2 regions of the Micromonospora sp. WMMD1082 genome follow, and region 2 is predicted to be linked to the other one. Evidence: riboswitches for the same ligand, from Rfam matches in the RefSeq annotation. Region 2 holds a riboswitch; the other holds the start of a gene.
The links. Region 2 has a riboswitch for thiamine pyrophosphate ahead of thiE (thiamine phosphate synthase). Riboswitches for the same ligand answer to the same signal wherever they lie in the genome.

Region 1 (6,828 bases), 2.5 Mb from region 2:
CGCCCCGGTCGAACAGCGCCCGCGAGGCGTAGTCGAGGACGCTGACCTGCACCGGGTCGCCCTCGGGCAGCGGCGGGTAGTCCGACTGCTGCTGGGAGCCGAGCGCGGTGCCGGCCTGACCCGCCGCGTACGACCCGAGGGCCGGCGGGGCGACCAGCAGCAGACCGAGCACGGGCAGGATGAGCAGCCAGCCGACCCGCGGCTCGTGATGGGCGTGCCCATGCCCGTCGTGCCCGTCGTGATCCGGGCCGGAGCCGGCCGCCGGGTCACCGGCGCCGGCCGGGGCGAGCGCGCGGGGGGCGGCCGGGCGCAGCTCGTACCAGAGCGTCATGATCGCGGCGGCGATCAGCAGCACGCCGGCGGCGATCAGGAACGGGCGCAGCCCTTCCTTGACGTACCGCAGGTAGAGGTCGGTGACGCTGGCCCGGATCACCGCGCCGCCGAGCAGCAGCAGGACCACCGCCTGCGCCTGCCGGTTCACAGCAGCACCGCCCCGGCTCCGGTGGCCACCAGCAGGGCCACCGCGAACGTGGTCGGCGCGAACCGGAAGGCGAACCGGCGGCCGAAGACGCCGGCCTGCATCGAGACGAGCTTGAGATCGACCATCGGCCCCACCACCAGGAAGACCAGTCGGGACGTGAGGGAGAACTGCGACAGCGAGGCCGCGACGAAGGCGTCCGCCTCCGAGCAGAGCGAGAGCAGCACGGCGAGCAGCGCCAGCGCGAGGATCGACAACCAGGCGTTGTCGGCGAGGGTCTGCAACCACCGCTCCGGTACCAGCACGTTGATGCTGGCGGCGGCCATCGCGCCGAGCACCAGGAAGCCACCGGCGTGGGTCACGTCGTGGCGGACCGCGGCCCAGAAGGCCCGGCCCCGGGAGGCGTCGTCCAGCTCCGGCCGGCGCGGCATCCTGATCCACTCGGTGCGCCCGAGCCGCAGCCAGAGCCAGCCCATGACCATCGCCACGACGAGACTGGCGACGCCGCGGGCGAGGACCATCTCGGGGTTGTTCGGAAAGGCGACCGCGGTGGCGGTGAGCACGATCGGATTGACCGCCGGGGCGGCGAGCAGGAAGGCCAGCGCGGCGGCCGGCGTGACGCCCCGCCGAATCAGCGAACCGGCGATCGGCACCGACCCGCACTCGCAGCCCGGCAGCACCACCCCGGCCGCGCTGGCCGCCGGCACCGCCAGGGCCGGATGCCGGGGCAGCGCCCGCGCCCAGAACGACCGGGGTACGAAGACCGCGATCACGGCGGAGAGCAGCACCCCGAAGACCAGGAACGGCACCGCCTGCACCATGATCGAGACGAAGACGGTGGTCCAGGTCTGCAGGCGTGAATCGTCCAGTGCCCCGGCCAGCGGATCACGGAAGATGATCAGCAGGACCAGCAGCGCCGCCAGGATCTCGACCGAGCCGATCCGGTCGCCGAGCCACCGCCGGGGCGGCTCGTCGGCGGCGGGCTCCGGTGCGCGTACCTCCGGGGGGTTTACCTCGGTGGCGATGCCCCCGGGGCGACCCTCCGGTTCGCCGGCCGACGCGGCCCGGTCAGTGTCTGTGGTCACCCGTCGCCCCTCGGCCCGTGCGGATCGGCGGCCTGAGATTACCGCCCGCTGCCGGCACCGTCGATGAATGTCACAGAATCGCCCCCACCGAACTTCCCCGCCGCCGTTGTGGCTCCGGACGCGAGCATCCGTCGTGACCTGCGAAGATCACATTGTCTGTCGATCTTCAATGGTGTTAGCGTCGGCGGGACAGACAACACCTCCGACAGGGGAGCGCACAGCGCTGAGAGTGCGGGTCCGCCCGCAGACCCTCGAACCTGATCTGGGTAATGCCAGCGCAGGGAGTTCGGTCCACCTCCAGCCCGCCATTGTCCGGCACCGCCGGGCGGGGCGTGCGTCTTGCCTGGTTCGACCATGAACTGGGAGCAACCATCGTGAAGACCACCGACAGCAACCGCTGGCGCACCATCGACATCGTCGTGGCCTCGGTCATCGCCGTCGCCTTCGGCGTCATCTTCTGGGCCTGGGGCCTGGTCTGGAGTGCCACCGACGCCGCCTTCAGCTTCTTCCCGCCGGCGCAGACGCTCATCTACGGCGTCTGGCTGGTACCAGCCGTCCTCGGCGGCCTGATCATCCGCAAGCCCGGTGCCGCGCTGTACTGCGAACTGCTGGCGGCGATCGTCTCGGCACTGCTGGGCAGCCAGTGGGGCGGCATCGTGCTGTTGCAGGGCCTGATGCAGGGCGTCGGTGCCGAGTTGGCGTTCGCCGCCTTCCGGTACCGCTCGTACCGACTGCCGATCGCCGTGCTGGCCGGTGCGCTGACCGGTCTCAGCGCGGCGATCTTCGACTTCGTCTACTGGAACGCCGGACGCGACATCGCGACCTACCGCATCCCGTACGCGCTGCTCACCATCGTCAGCGCCACGGTGATCGCCGGCGCCGGCGCCCACGCCCTCACCAGGGCACTCGCCCGCACCGGCGCCCTCGACCGCTTCCCCGCCGCCCGCACCCGCACCCCCATCTAACCCACCCCTTTCGTGTTGATCATGAAGTTAGCGGGCGTTTCGATCTCCAAACCACCCGCCAACTTCATGATCAACCGGGTGGGGATGGGGGTGAGGGCGAGTGGAGGGGGTGGGTGGAATGGGTGGGTTGTGGGTGCGGGGGTTTGGGTGGCGGCATGCGGGGCGGCGGGCCTGGGCGGTACGCGGGGTGGATCTGCGTGTCGAACGGGGCGAGCGGGTGCTGCTGCTGGGGCCCTCGGGGGCGGGGAAGAGCACCCTGCTCGCGGCGCTGGCCGGGCTGCTGCCGGAGGACTCCGGCGAGCAGGAGGGCAGCGTCGAGATCGGCGGGCTCGACCCGCGACAGGCCCGCGACCGGGTCGGCATCGTCTTCCAGGACCCGGAGACCCAGCTGGTGATGGCCCGGTGCGGCGACGACGTCGCGTTCGGCCTGGAGAACCGGGGCGTACCGGCCGGGGAGATCTGGCCGCGCGTCGACGAGGCGCTGCACCGGGTCGGCTTCCCGTACCACCGTGACCGGCCCACGGCGGCGCTCTCCGGCGGCGAACAGCAGCGGCTCGCGCTGGCCGGGGTGCTCGCCCTGCGCCCGGAACTACTGCTGCTCGACGAGCCGACCGCGAACCTCGACCCGGCCGGGGCGGCCCTGATCCGCGCCGCGCTCACCCGGGCGGTGGACGCCGACACCACGCTGATCCTGGTCGAGCACCGGGTCGCCGAGGCGCTGCCGCTGGTCGACCGGGTGATCGTGCTGGCCCCCGGTGGCGGCGTCCGCGCGGACGGCACCCCCGAGGCGGTCTTCGGCCGGCACGGCGACGCGCTCGCCGCCGAGGGGGTCTGGGTGCCCGGCCGGGAGATCCCCGCGCGCCGGGCCACCACGCCGACCGGCGAGGTGCTGCTCACCGCGGAACAGCTCGGCCACCCGCCCCGGCTCACCCCCACCGACCTGACCGTACGCGCCGGTGAGGCGCTCGCCGTCCTCGGCCCGAACGGCGCCGGCAAGTCCACCCTCGCGTTGCTGCTCGGCGGGCTGCTGCGACCGGACAGCGGACGACCGGGCAGCGGGCGACTGGTGGCCAGCGCCGAGCTGGCCGGGGCCGATGCCGGTAAACCCCCGCACCGCTGGCGGGCGCCCGCGCTGGCCCGCCGGATCGGCTCGGTGTTCCAGGACCCCGAGCACCAGTTCGTCACCGGCACGGTCTTCGACGAACTGGCGCTCGGTCCACGACGTACCGGAGCACCCGAGGCGGCGGTCCGGGAGCGGGTGGACGCGCTGCTGGACCGGCTGCGGCTGACCACGCTCGCCGCCGCCAACCCGTACACCCTCTCCGGTGGGGAGGCGCGGCGGCTTAGCGTGGCGACCGCCCTGGCCACCGCGCCCCGCCTGCTGATCTGTGACGAACCCACCTTCGGCCAGGACCGGCGGACCTGGCGGGAACTGGTGGACCTCTTCGCGGACCTCCGCGACGCCGGGCACGGCCTGGTCACGGTCACCCATGACGCCGAGTTCGTGGCCGCGCTGGCCGATCGCACGCTGACCCTCGACCGCACACCGGCACCGCCCCCGCCCCCCGGCACGGCAGCGCCCCCCGGCACGGCAGTGACCGCATCCGACGGCGACCGGCCGGAGCAGCGGTGATCAACCTGGAGCCGATCGCCCGGCCGGACGCGCCGCTGGCCCGGCGCAACCCGGTGGCCAAGCTGGCGGCGGCCCTGCTGTTCGCGTTCCCGCTGATGGCGACGCTGGATCCGGTCGCGCCGGCCCTCGCGATCGCCGTGGAACTCGCGGTACTGCCCCTGTTCGGCCTGCGCCCCGCCGTGCTGGCGCGCCGGGCCTGGCCGCTGCTGGCCGCCGCCGGCGGCGTCCTGGTCACCATGGTGCTCTTCGCCGCCGACCGGTCGGGGCGCGTCCTGCTCGACGCGGGACCGGTCGTGGTGACCTCGGGGGTGCTGATCACCGCGCTCGGCCTGGTGTTGCGGCTGTTCGCGGTCGCGCTGCCCGGGGTGATCGTCTTCGCCACCACCGACCCGACCGACCTGGCCGACGCCCTGGTGCAGAACGCCAGGGCACCGGCCCGGTTCGCGATCGGCGCGTTGGCGGCGTTCCGGTTGGTGCCGCTGCTCGGGCAGGAGTGGCAGACGATCGGGATGGCCCGCCGGGCGCGCGGCGTGGAGGCGGGCCGCAACCCGGTGGCGAAACTGCGGCTGTTCGTCTCGACCGCGTTCACGCTGCTGGTCGGGGCGATCCGGCGAGGAACCCGGCTCGCGGTGGCGATGGACGCCCGTGGCTTCGACTCCGGCCTGCCCCGCACGGTCGCCCGCCGGCAGTACTTCGGTCCGGCCGACTGGCTGCTCGTCGTCGGCGCGACCGCGCTGGCCGGTGCCGCGCTGGCGGTCAGCGTCGCGGTCGGCGCCTTCCGCCCGCTGCTCGGCTGACCGCGCACATATCGCCGGAGGCGCATGTCCGCATGTTCGCGTGTTCGCCGCGAAGGGGACACGCGACGTTCCCCCGGCCCGACCAGATTGACCTGCGACGTCTCCTCGATCGACTGGAGCAGCAGATGGGCCACGGCCACGAGCACCATCACGATCACGCCTCCGCCGCCGGTACCGACGTACCCCCGGCGCTCGACCTGTCCATCCCCGACGCGGAACTGCCGCCGGGCGACCTCAACCGGCGCGGCTTCCTGCGCAACGCCGGCCTGCTCGGTGCCGGCGCGGCCACCACCGTGCTGGCCTCCGGCACGCCCGCGCTGGCGGGCGGCCACGGCCACGGCGGCGACCACGGCCACGGGCCCGGCGGCGACCACGGCACGACCGGCGGGTTCCGCTGGCTCGCCGGCGACCACCACATCCACACGCAGTACAGCTCGGACGCCATGTACCGGGTGATCGACCAGGCCAAGCACGCCCGGGCGTACGGCCTGGACTGGATGGTGGTCACCGACCACGGCAGCGCGACCCACGCGAAGATCGGCGTGGAGAAGGTCAACCCGGACATCGTCGCCGCCCGCGCCCGGCTCAAGGACCTACTCATCTACCAGGGCCTGGAGTGGAACATCCCGGCGGCCGAGCACGCCACCGTCTTCGTCCACCCGGGACGCAACGAGGTCGCCGTGCTCAAGGAGTTCGAGAACTCCTTCGACGGCAGCGTGCGCAACGCCGGCGACAACACCCCGGCCAACGAGGCGCTCGCCGTCGCCGGCATCAAGTTCCTCGGCGAGGCGGTCCGCAAGCGCCGCGTGGAGGGCGCGCTCTTCCTGGCCAACCACCCGGCCCGCCGGGGCATCGACTCCCCGCACGAGATCCGGGCCTGGCGGGACGCCGACCCGAGCGTCGCCATCGGCATGGAGGGCGCTCCCGGCCACCAGGCCGCCGGCCTGCCCCGCGAGAGCGGCGGCCGGGCCCGTGGCTACTACGACAACAGCCCGTCGGCCAACTCGTTCCCCGGCTACCCGCTGGAGAGCTACCGCACCTGGGGCGGGTTCGACTGGATGACGTCGACCGTCGGCGGGCTCTGGGACAGCCTGCTCGCCGAGGGGCGCGCCTGGTGGATCAGCGCCAACTCCGACTCACACGTCAACTACCTGGACACCTCGCAGCGGGGGCCGGGCAGCGACTTCGACCTCAACGGCAGGTACAACGACCCGGTCTACGGGCCGCTGATCACCGATGCCGGCGACTACTGGCCGGGCCAGTACAGCCGCACCCACGTCGGGGCGAGCGGCTTCAGCTACCGGGCGGTGATGGACGGCCTGCGCGCCGGCCGCGTCTGGGTGGACCACGGTGGTCTGATCAAGGGCTTGGACGTCCGCGCCCGCATCGCCGGTGACCGGCGCGGCAACTCGGGTACGCCGCTCGGCGGCGTGCTGCGGGTCAAGCGCGGCACCTCCGTCGAGGTGACCATCGACGTCGACCTGGCCGACATCCCGAACTGGTCGCAGTTCCTGCCGGCGCTCGCCCGCGTCGACGTGATCGCCGGCCGGGTGACCGGTCCGGTCGCCGACCAGGACGCCTTCACCGCCCCGGACACCAGGGTGGTGAAGTCCTTCGAGGTGACCAGGAAGACCGGCCGGGTCTCGTTCAGCTACTCCTTCGGCCGGGTGGACCGGCCGTTCTACCTGCGGGTCCGCGGCACGGACGGCAAGCGCAGCCAGCCCGGCCTGATGGGCGCGGCGGTCGACCCCTTCGGCCCGGCGCTGGACGTCCCCGGGGCCGCCGACCCGTGGGAGGACCTCTGGTTCTACGCGAACCCGATCTGGGTCCTGCCGCAGTGATCCTCGGCCTCAGCCGGGGCCACCGCACC
Region 2 (6,828 bases):
CGACCCGGCGGCTGCGGGTGCCGGCCGACACCTGAGAGGCGTGCGCGAGGCGCGCCCGCCTCCCGCGTCGACCGGGTCAGTCCTCGGTGGACCCGCTCTGGCTGCCGGTGCCGTCGGAGGGCCGCTCGGTCGGCTGGCTCGCCGTTCCGCCGTCGGCCCGGCGCTCCAGCACGCCCTGGTTCAGGTGCTGTTCGAGCAGGTCGAAGAGGATCTCGCGGACTCCGGTGTCGCCGGAGCGGATCGTCGCGCCGTCGGTGCGGGCAACCACCGCGTACCCGATGTAGTGACCGCGTACCTGCCAGCCGACCCGGGCCGGTGCGGTGGTGATGACCTCGGTGCCGTCGCCTGCCGACATGCCCCGGAAGCGGCCCTGCCGCTCGTCGAGCACCTGGCGGATCTTGTCCCGGGCCCGTTCGGCGCTGGACCGGTCGGCGAGGTTGAACAGCCCGGCGGTGACCAGGTGGTCCCCGTCCGGCGCACGGAGGGTGGCCCGGACGACCTGGTTGCAGCCGAGCCGCACCAGCAGGTCCGCGACCTCCCCGGTGGCGGCCACCGCACAACTGGCGCTGGACTGGGTGCGGAGCACCTCGTACCCGGTCTGGCTGTCGCCGATCGCGAGGGTGCTGGCGGGGAAGACCTCCCGCGCGGTGAGCGGGGCCTGGTCGGTGTCCCGGGAGTCGAGGTCGCTCGCCTCGGCGGGCGCGCCGCCACGGGTGGTGTCCGGCGCGGCGCTGGGTGCGGCCTGCTGGCCGATCAACGTCCGACCGTCCAGCAGGGTGGCGGCGGTGAGGCCGCAGAGGGCGAGCAGCACCAGCACGGCGGCGCCGCCGACCAGCACCTGCCAGGCCCGGCCGCCACCGCGACGCGGCGGCGGCGCGATGGTCGTCGTGCCCGGCTCGGGCGGTGCCGCACCGACGCCGGTCGACACCGGCTCGCCCGCTGCCGGTACGGGCTCGTGTCGTGGTGCCGGTTCCCGTGGCGGCATGGGCGCCGTACCGGGTGGCGGTGCCGACGAGGGCAGCACGATCTGGTTCGGACGGGCCAGCGACGGCGCGGGGAAGCGCGACGGGGATGGCCCGGCCGGGGGCGGTGGGCCGGACCGGACCGGCTCACCCTCGGGCTCGTCGCCCCGGTACTGAGCGTAGGCGTCCTCATCGGAGTCGTACCGATATACCATGTTGTCCAGAGTAAGGACGTTTATCCCTTTAGTGGGTAATTCCGGAGAAAACGTGGCAGGCGGACGTGTCGCATCCGCCGCGACTCCCGTGCCTGGGGTCGGATCCGCGCCGGTGCGAGAATGGCCGGCGTGACCGGGGACCACTACTTCACCGCCGAGCCGAACGCGCCCGCCCAGGCGCGCGAGGTGCAGTTCACCGTCGCCGGGCGCGACTACACCCTGGCCTCGGCGTCCGGGGTCTTCTCGGCCTCCCGCCTCGACCCGGGCACCGCCGTGCTGCTGCGCAAGGCCGCCCTGCCGGATCCCGCCACCACCGGCGCCCTGCTCGACCTCGGTTGCGGCTTCGGCCCGATCGCCTGCGTACTCGCCACCGTCGCGCCCGCCGCGACGATCTGGGCGGTGGACGTCAACGAGCGGGCCCGGGAGCTGGCGGCCGCGAACGCGACCGGGCTCGGTGTGGCCGGCCGGGTGCACGTGGCGGCCCCCGAGGAGGTGCCCGCCGACCTGGGCTTCGCGCAGATCTGGTCCAACCCGCCGATCCGGATCGGCAAGGACGAGCTGCACCAGATGCTGCTGCGCTGGCTGCCCCGACTGGCACCGGAGGGGGTGGCCTGGCTCGTGGTGGCCCGTCATCTCGGCGGTGACTCCTTGCAGCGCTGGCTGGTCGAGCAGGGCTGGCAGGTCGGCCGGCATGCCAGCCAGAAGGGCTTCCGGGTGCTCCGCGTCACCCGCTGACCGGGTAATCGGTTGGCCGGCCGGTCCCGCTCGGGCAGGATGCCCGGGTGGGATATGTGGACGTGGCGGCGGTCGGGCATGTCCTGCCGGACGGGCGGGAACTCTTCACCGACGTGTCGTTCCGGGTCGGCGAGGGCGCCAAGGTGGCGCTGGTCGGGCCGAACGGCGCCGGCAAGACCACGCTGCTGCGGATGGTCGCCGGTGACCTGCCGGTGCACACCGGCGCGATCGCGCGTACCGGCGGGCTGGGAGTGATGCGCCAGTTCATCGGCATGATCGGTGACGAGTCGACCCTGGCCGACCTGGCCCTGTCGCTCGCCCCGCCGGCGCTGCGCGACGCCGGCCGGCGGCTGGTCGAGACCGAGGCGGCCATGCGCGCGGCCGAGCTGCGCGGCAAGTACAGCACCGCCGCCGGCAAGGCCCAGCTGGCGTACGCCGACGCGCTGGCCGCCTGGGGCGAGACCGGCGGGTACGACGCCGAGGTGCTCTTCGACACGGTCGCCACCATCGTGCTCGACCTGCCGTGGGACACCGCCCGGCACCGCCCGGTCCGCACCCTCTCCGGCGGCCAGCAGAAACGCTTCGCGCTCGAACTGCTGCTGCGCGGCACCGAGGAGGTGCTGCTGCTCGACGAGCCGGACAACTTCCTCGACGTGCCGGGCAAACGCTGGCTGGAGGCACGGCTGCGGGAATCGGCCAAGTCGGTGCTCTACGTCTCCCACGATCGGGAGTTGCTGGCGCGTACCGCCGACCGGGTGGTCGCCGTGGAGGGCGGCAGTGCCTGGGTACACCCGGGCGGCTTCGCGGACTGGCACTCCGCCCGGGTAGCCCGCCACGCCCGCCTCGACGAGAGGCGCAAACGGTGGGACGAGGAGCACCAGAAGCTGCGCGAGCAGATGCTGATGTACAAGCAGAAGGCTGCGTACAACTCCGACATGGCCTCGCGGTACCAGTCGGCGCAGACCCGGCTGCGCAAGTTCGAGGAGGCCGGGCCACCCCCCGTACCGCCGAAGGAGCAGGACATCCGGATGCGGCTGGCCGGCGGGCGGACCGGCAAGCGGGCGCTGGTCTGCGAGCAGCTGGAACTCGACGGCCTGACCTACCCCTTCGAGCTGGAGGTGTGGTTCGGCGACCGGGTCGCGGTGCTCGGTGCCAACGGCACCGGCAAGTCCCACTTCCTGCGCCTGCTGGCCCGGGGCGGCACGGATCCGGACCCGGCGAACGGGCCGGTCGACGCGGCGGCGGCGCTCGCACCGGTGGCGCACGGCGGGGTGGCCCGGCTCGGCGCGCGGGTGCGGCCCGGCCACTTCTCCCAGACCCACGACCGGCCGGAGCTGACGGCGAAGACGCTGGTCGAGATCCTCTGGCGGGGGGACGAGCACCGGGCCGGCATGGACCGGCACGCGGCCATGGCCGCGCTGAGCCGGTACGAGCTGGCCGGGCAGGGCGACCAGCGGTTCGGCACGCTCTCCGGCGGGCAGCAGGCCCGCTTCCTGGTGCTACTGCTGGAGCTGTCCGGGGCGACCATGCTGCTGCTCGACGAGCCGACGGACAACCTCGACCTGGCCTCGGCCGAGGCGCTGGAGGCCGGGCTGGCCGCCTTCTCCGGGACGGTGGTGGCGGTGACCCACGACCGCTGGTTCACCCGGACCTTCGACCGCTTCCTGCTGTTCCGGGGCGACGGCGAGGTGGTGGAGACGGACGAGCCGGTGTGGGACGTCGGGTGATCGACATATGGTTGATCTCGTGACTGAGATGACCTATCGCCGGCTGGGCGACTCCGGGCTCGTGGTGTCCGTGGTGGGGATCGGCTGCAACAACTTCGGCCGCAAACTCGACCTCGATGGTACCCACGCGGTGGTCGACGCGGCCCTCGACGTCGGGATCAACTTCTTCGACACCGCCGACATCTATGGCGAGCCGCACGGGGCGTCGGAGGCGCAGCTCGGCGCGGCCCTCAAGGGCCGCCGGGACGACGTGGTGGTGGCGACCAAGTTCGGCATGTCGATGGGCGGCGGCAACGGGCGCGACTTCGGGGTACGCGGCTCGCGCCGGTACGTGGTGCGGGCGGTCGAAGCGTCGCTGCGCCGGCTGGACACCGACTACATCGACCTGTACCAGTTCCACGAGCCGGACCCGGGCACCCCGATCGACGAGACGCTGTCCGCCCTGGACGACCTGGTGCGGGCCGGCAAGGTGCGCTATCTGGGCAACTCCAACTTCACCGGCTGGCAGATCGCCGACGCCGACTGGACGGCGAAGACCCGGGGGCTGACCCGCTTCGTCAGCGCGCAGAACCACTACAGCCTGCTCAACCGGGACGCCGAGATCGAGGTGCTGCCCGCGTGCGAGCGGTTCGGCCTCGGCATGCTGCCGTTCTTCCCGCTCGCCAACGGGCTGCTCACCGGCAAGTACCAGCGCGGCGAGGCCCCGCCCGCCGGCAGCCGCCTCGCCGGCGGTGGCCGGTACGCCCAGCGCCTTGCCGCCGCCGACTGGGACACCATCGAGGGCATCGAGGCGTACGCCGCCGAGCGGGGCGTGTCGATGCTGCACGTGGCGATCGGCGGGCTGGCCGCCCAGCCGGCGGTCACCTCGGTCATCGCCGGTGCCACCACCGCCGAGCAGGTGCGGGCCAACGCCGAGGCCGGTGCCTGGCAGCCCAGCGAGGCCGACCTGAAGGCCCTGCGCGAGGTGCTCGACCGGTAGCCACCCGGGTCGGCGGGGAGCCCGCCTTGGCAGGCCGGCGGATCTGCCGTACGGTGACACGCAAGTAACCCACGGGAGCCCGGTCGACCGGGCTGAGAGGGGGGCTGTGAGCCCCCGACCGTCGAACCTGATCCGGGTAATGCCGGCGCAGGGAGGAGCGTTGCCGTGCCGTCCCTGGGACGACTGCATCTGATCACCGACACCCGGCCCGGTCGGGATCCGCTCGCCGTGCTGCGGGCCGCCCTGCTGGTGGCCGCCCCCGAACTCGTGGTGCAGGTCCGGGTCGAGGACACCGCGACCGACCGGCAGGCGTACGACCTGACCCGGCGGGTGCTCGACCTCTGCGCGCCGTACGGGGTGACCTGCCTGGTCAACGACCGGCTGGACGTGGCGCTGGCGGCGGGCGCGGCCGGTGGCCACGTCGGCGCGGACGACCTGCCGGTCGCGGCGGCCCGTCGGGTGCTCGGCCCGGCCGCCGTGCTGGGTGCCACCGCCCGGGAACCGGGTGCGGCGGTCGAGGCGGTCGCCGCCGGCGCGAGCTACCTGGGCGTGGGCCCCTGTCACGCCACCACCACCAAGGACGGGCTGCCACCGGCGATCGGGGTGCCCGGCATCCGGGCGGTGGCCGAGGCGGTCGGCGTACCGGTGATCGCCATCGGGGGAGTGACGGCGGCGGACGTGCCCGCGTTGCGGGCCGCCGGCGCGTACGGGGTGGCGGTGGTCGGCGCGCTCTCCGGAGCCGCCGACCCCGCCCGCGCCGCCACCGAGCTGATCGGGGCGCTGGCGTGTTGACCGGGGGCCCCTCCGCTGCCGGAGGCGTTGACCGGGGGCCCTTCGTCGCACCGGATGTCGCGGTGGTGGGGGCGGGGCCGGTCGGGCTGGCGATCGCCTGGCGGTGCGCGGCGCGCGGGCTGCGGGTGGTCGTGCACGATCCGGCGCCCGGGTCGGGTGCCTCGCACGTGGCCGCCGGGATGCTGGCGCCGGTGGCCGAGGCGTACTTCGGCGAGCGGGAGCTGACCGCTCTGCTCACCGAATCCGCCGGGCGCTGGCCCGGGTTCGCGGCCGAGCTGGCCGAGGCGACCGGCGCCGACCTCGGCTACCGGACCGAGGGCACGCTGGTGGTCGGGCTGACCTCGGATGACCTGGCCGAGGCGCGCCGGCTCTGGGCGTACCAGCAGGGGCTGGGGTTGCCGGTGACGCCGCTGCGCCCCGCGCAGCTGCGCGAGCGTGAGCCGGGGCTGGCACCCCGGCTGCGGGGCGGCGCGCTCGCCGCCACCGACCATCAGGTCGATCCGCGCCGGCTGGTGCCGGCGCTGCGGCTCGCGGCCGAGCGGGCCGGGGCGGTGCTGGTCGCCGAGCCGGTGCGCCGGCTACGCGAGGTCAGGGCCGGCGTCACGGTGGTCGCCGCCGGCTGTGGCGCCGCCGTCCTCACCGGGCTGCCGGTCCGGCCGGTGAAGGGTCAGGTGCTGCGGCTGCGCGCGCCCGGTGGCGGCCGGCCGGGCTTCCGGCACGTGATCCGGGGGTACGCAGACGGCGAGCACGTCTACCTGGTCCCCCGGGACAGCGGTGAGGTGGTGGTCGGCGCCACCGTCGAGGAGCGCTCCGATCTGGACGTCTCCGCCGGGGCGGTGCTGCGGCTGCTGCGCGCCGCCGTCGACCTGCTGCCCGAACTCGCCGAGTACGACCTGGTGGAGACGGTGGCGGGGCTGCGCCCCGGTACGCCGGACAACGCCCCGATCCTCGGCCCGTTGCCGGGCCACCCGGGCGTGCTGGTCGCCACCGGCCACCACCGGCACGGGATCGTGCTCACCCCGGTCACCGCGGACCTGATCGCCGATCTGGTCACCGGGGGTGGCCCCGACCCGCTGCTCGCCCCCTTCCGGCCGGACCGGTTCGCCACCACGGGGGACGCCGTGCCGGTGGCGGCCGGCGCTGCCACCACGCCCGCGCACTCGACGGAGGATGACTCGTGGAACTGACGGTGAACGGTGTCGGGCGCAGCCTGCCGGACGGGCTCACGGTCGCCGACCTGGTCCGGGACGTGACCGGCCAGCAGCGGGGCGTGGCGGTGGCGGTGAACGGTGAGGTGGTGCCGCGTACCGGCTGGCCGGCGGCCGTGCTGCGCGGCGGCGACCGGGTCGAGGTGCTCAGCGCCGCCCAGGGCGGGTGAGCCGGTTGGACGGCGCATCGGCGGGCTTCGAGCTGGGCGG

Region 1: it holds a riboswitch for thiamine pyrophosphate, as region 2 does, so the genes downstream of both, O7615_RS20100 (ECF transporter S component) here and thiE (thiamine phosphate synthase) in region 2, are expected to answer to the same signal.

Annotation. Positions count from the first base shown of each region.
Region 1 is NZ_JARUBM010000002.1:4,357,604-4,364,431, reverse strand. Features, by position in the region: gene O7615_RS20110 (TIGR03943 family protein) at 1-481, opposite strand, end outside; gene O7615_RS20105 (permease) at 478-1,419, opposite strand; TPP riboswitch at 1,761-1,865, shown strand; gene O7615_RS20100 (ECF transporter S component) at 1,938-2,528, shown strand; gene O7615_RS20095 (ABC transporter ATP-binding protein) at 2,647-4,161, shown strand; gene O7615_RS20090 (energy-coupling factor transporter transmembrane component T) at 4,158-4,958, shown strand; gene O7615_RS20085 (PHP domain-containing protein) at 5,084-6,799, shown strand; gene O7615_RS20080 (hypothetical protein) at 6,796-6,828, shown strand, end outside.
Region 2 is NZ_JARUBM010000002.1:1,897,259-1,904,086, reverse strand. Features, by position in the region: gene truA (tRNA pseudouridine(38-40) synthase TruA) at 1-35, shown strand, start outside; gene O7615_RS08905 (hypothetical protein) at 77-1,177, opposite strand; gene O7615_RS08900 (methyltransferase) at 1,307-1,912, shown strand; gene O7615_RS08895 (ATP-binding cassette domain-containing protein) at 1,960-3,639, shown strand; gene O7615_RS08890 (aldo/keto reductase) at 3,668-4,618, shown strand; TPP riboswitch at 4,680-4,789, shown strand; gene thiE (thiamine phosphate synthase) at 4,784-5,410, shown strand; gene thiO (glycine oxidase ThiO) at 5,404-6,597, shown strand; gene thiS (sulfur carrier protein ThiS) at 6,588-6,788, shown strand; gene O7615_RS08870 (thiazole synthase) at 6,794-6,828, shown strand, end outside.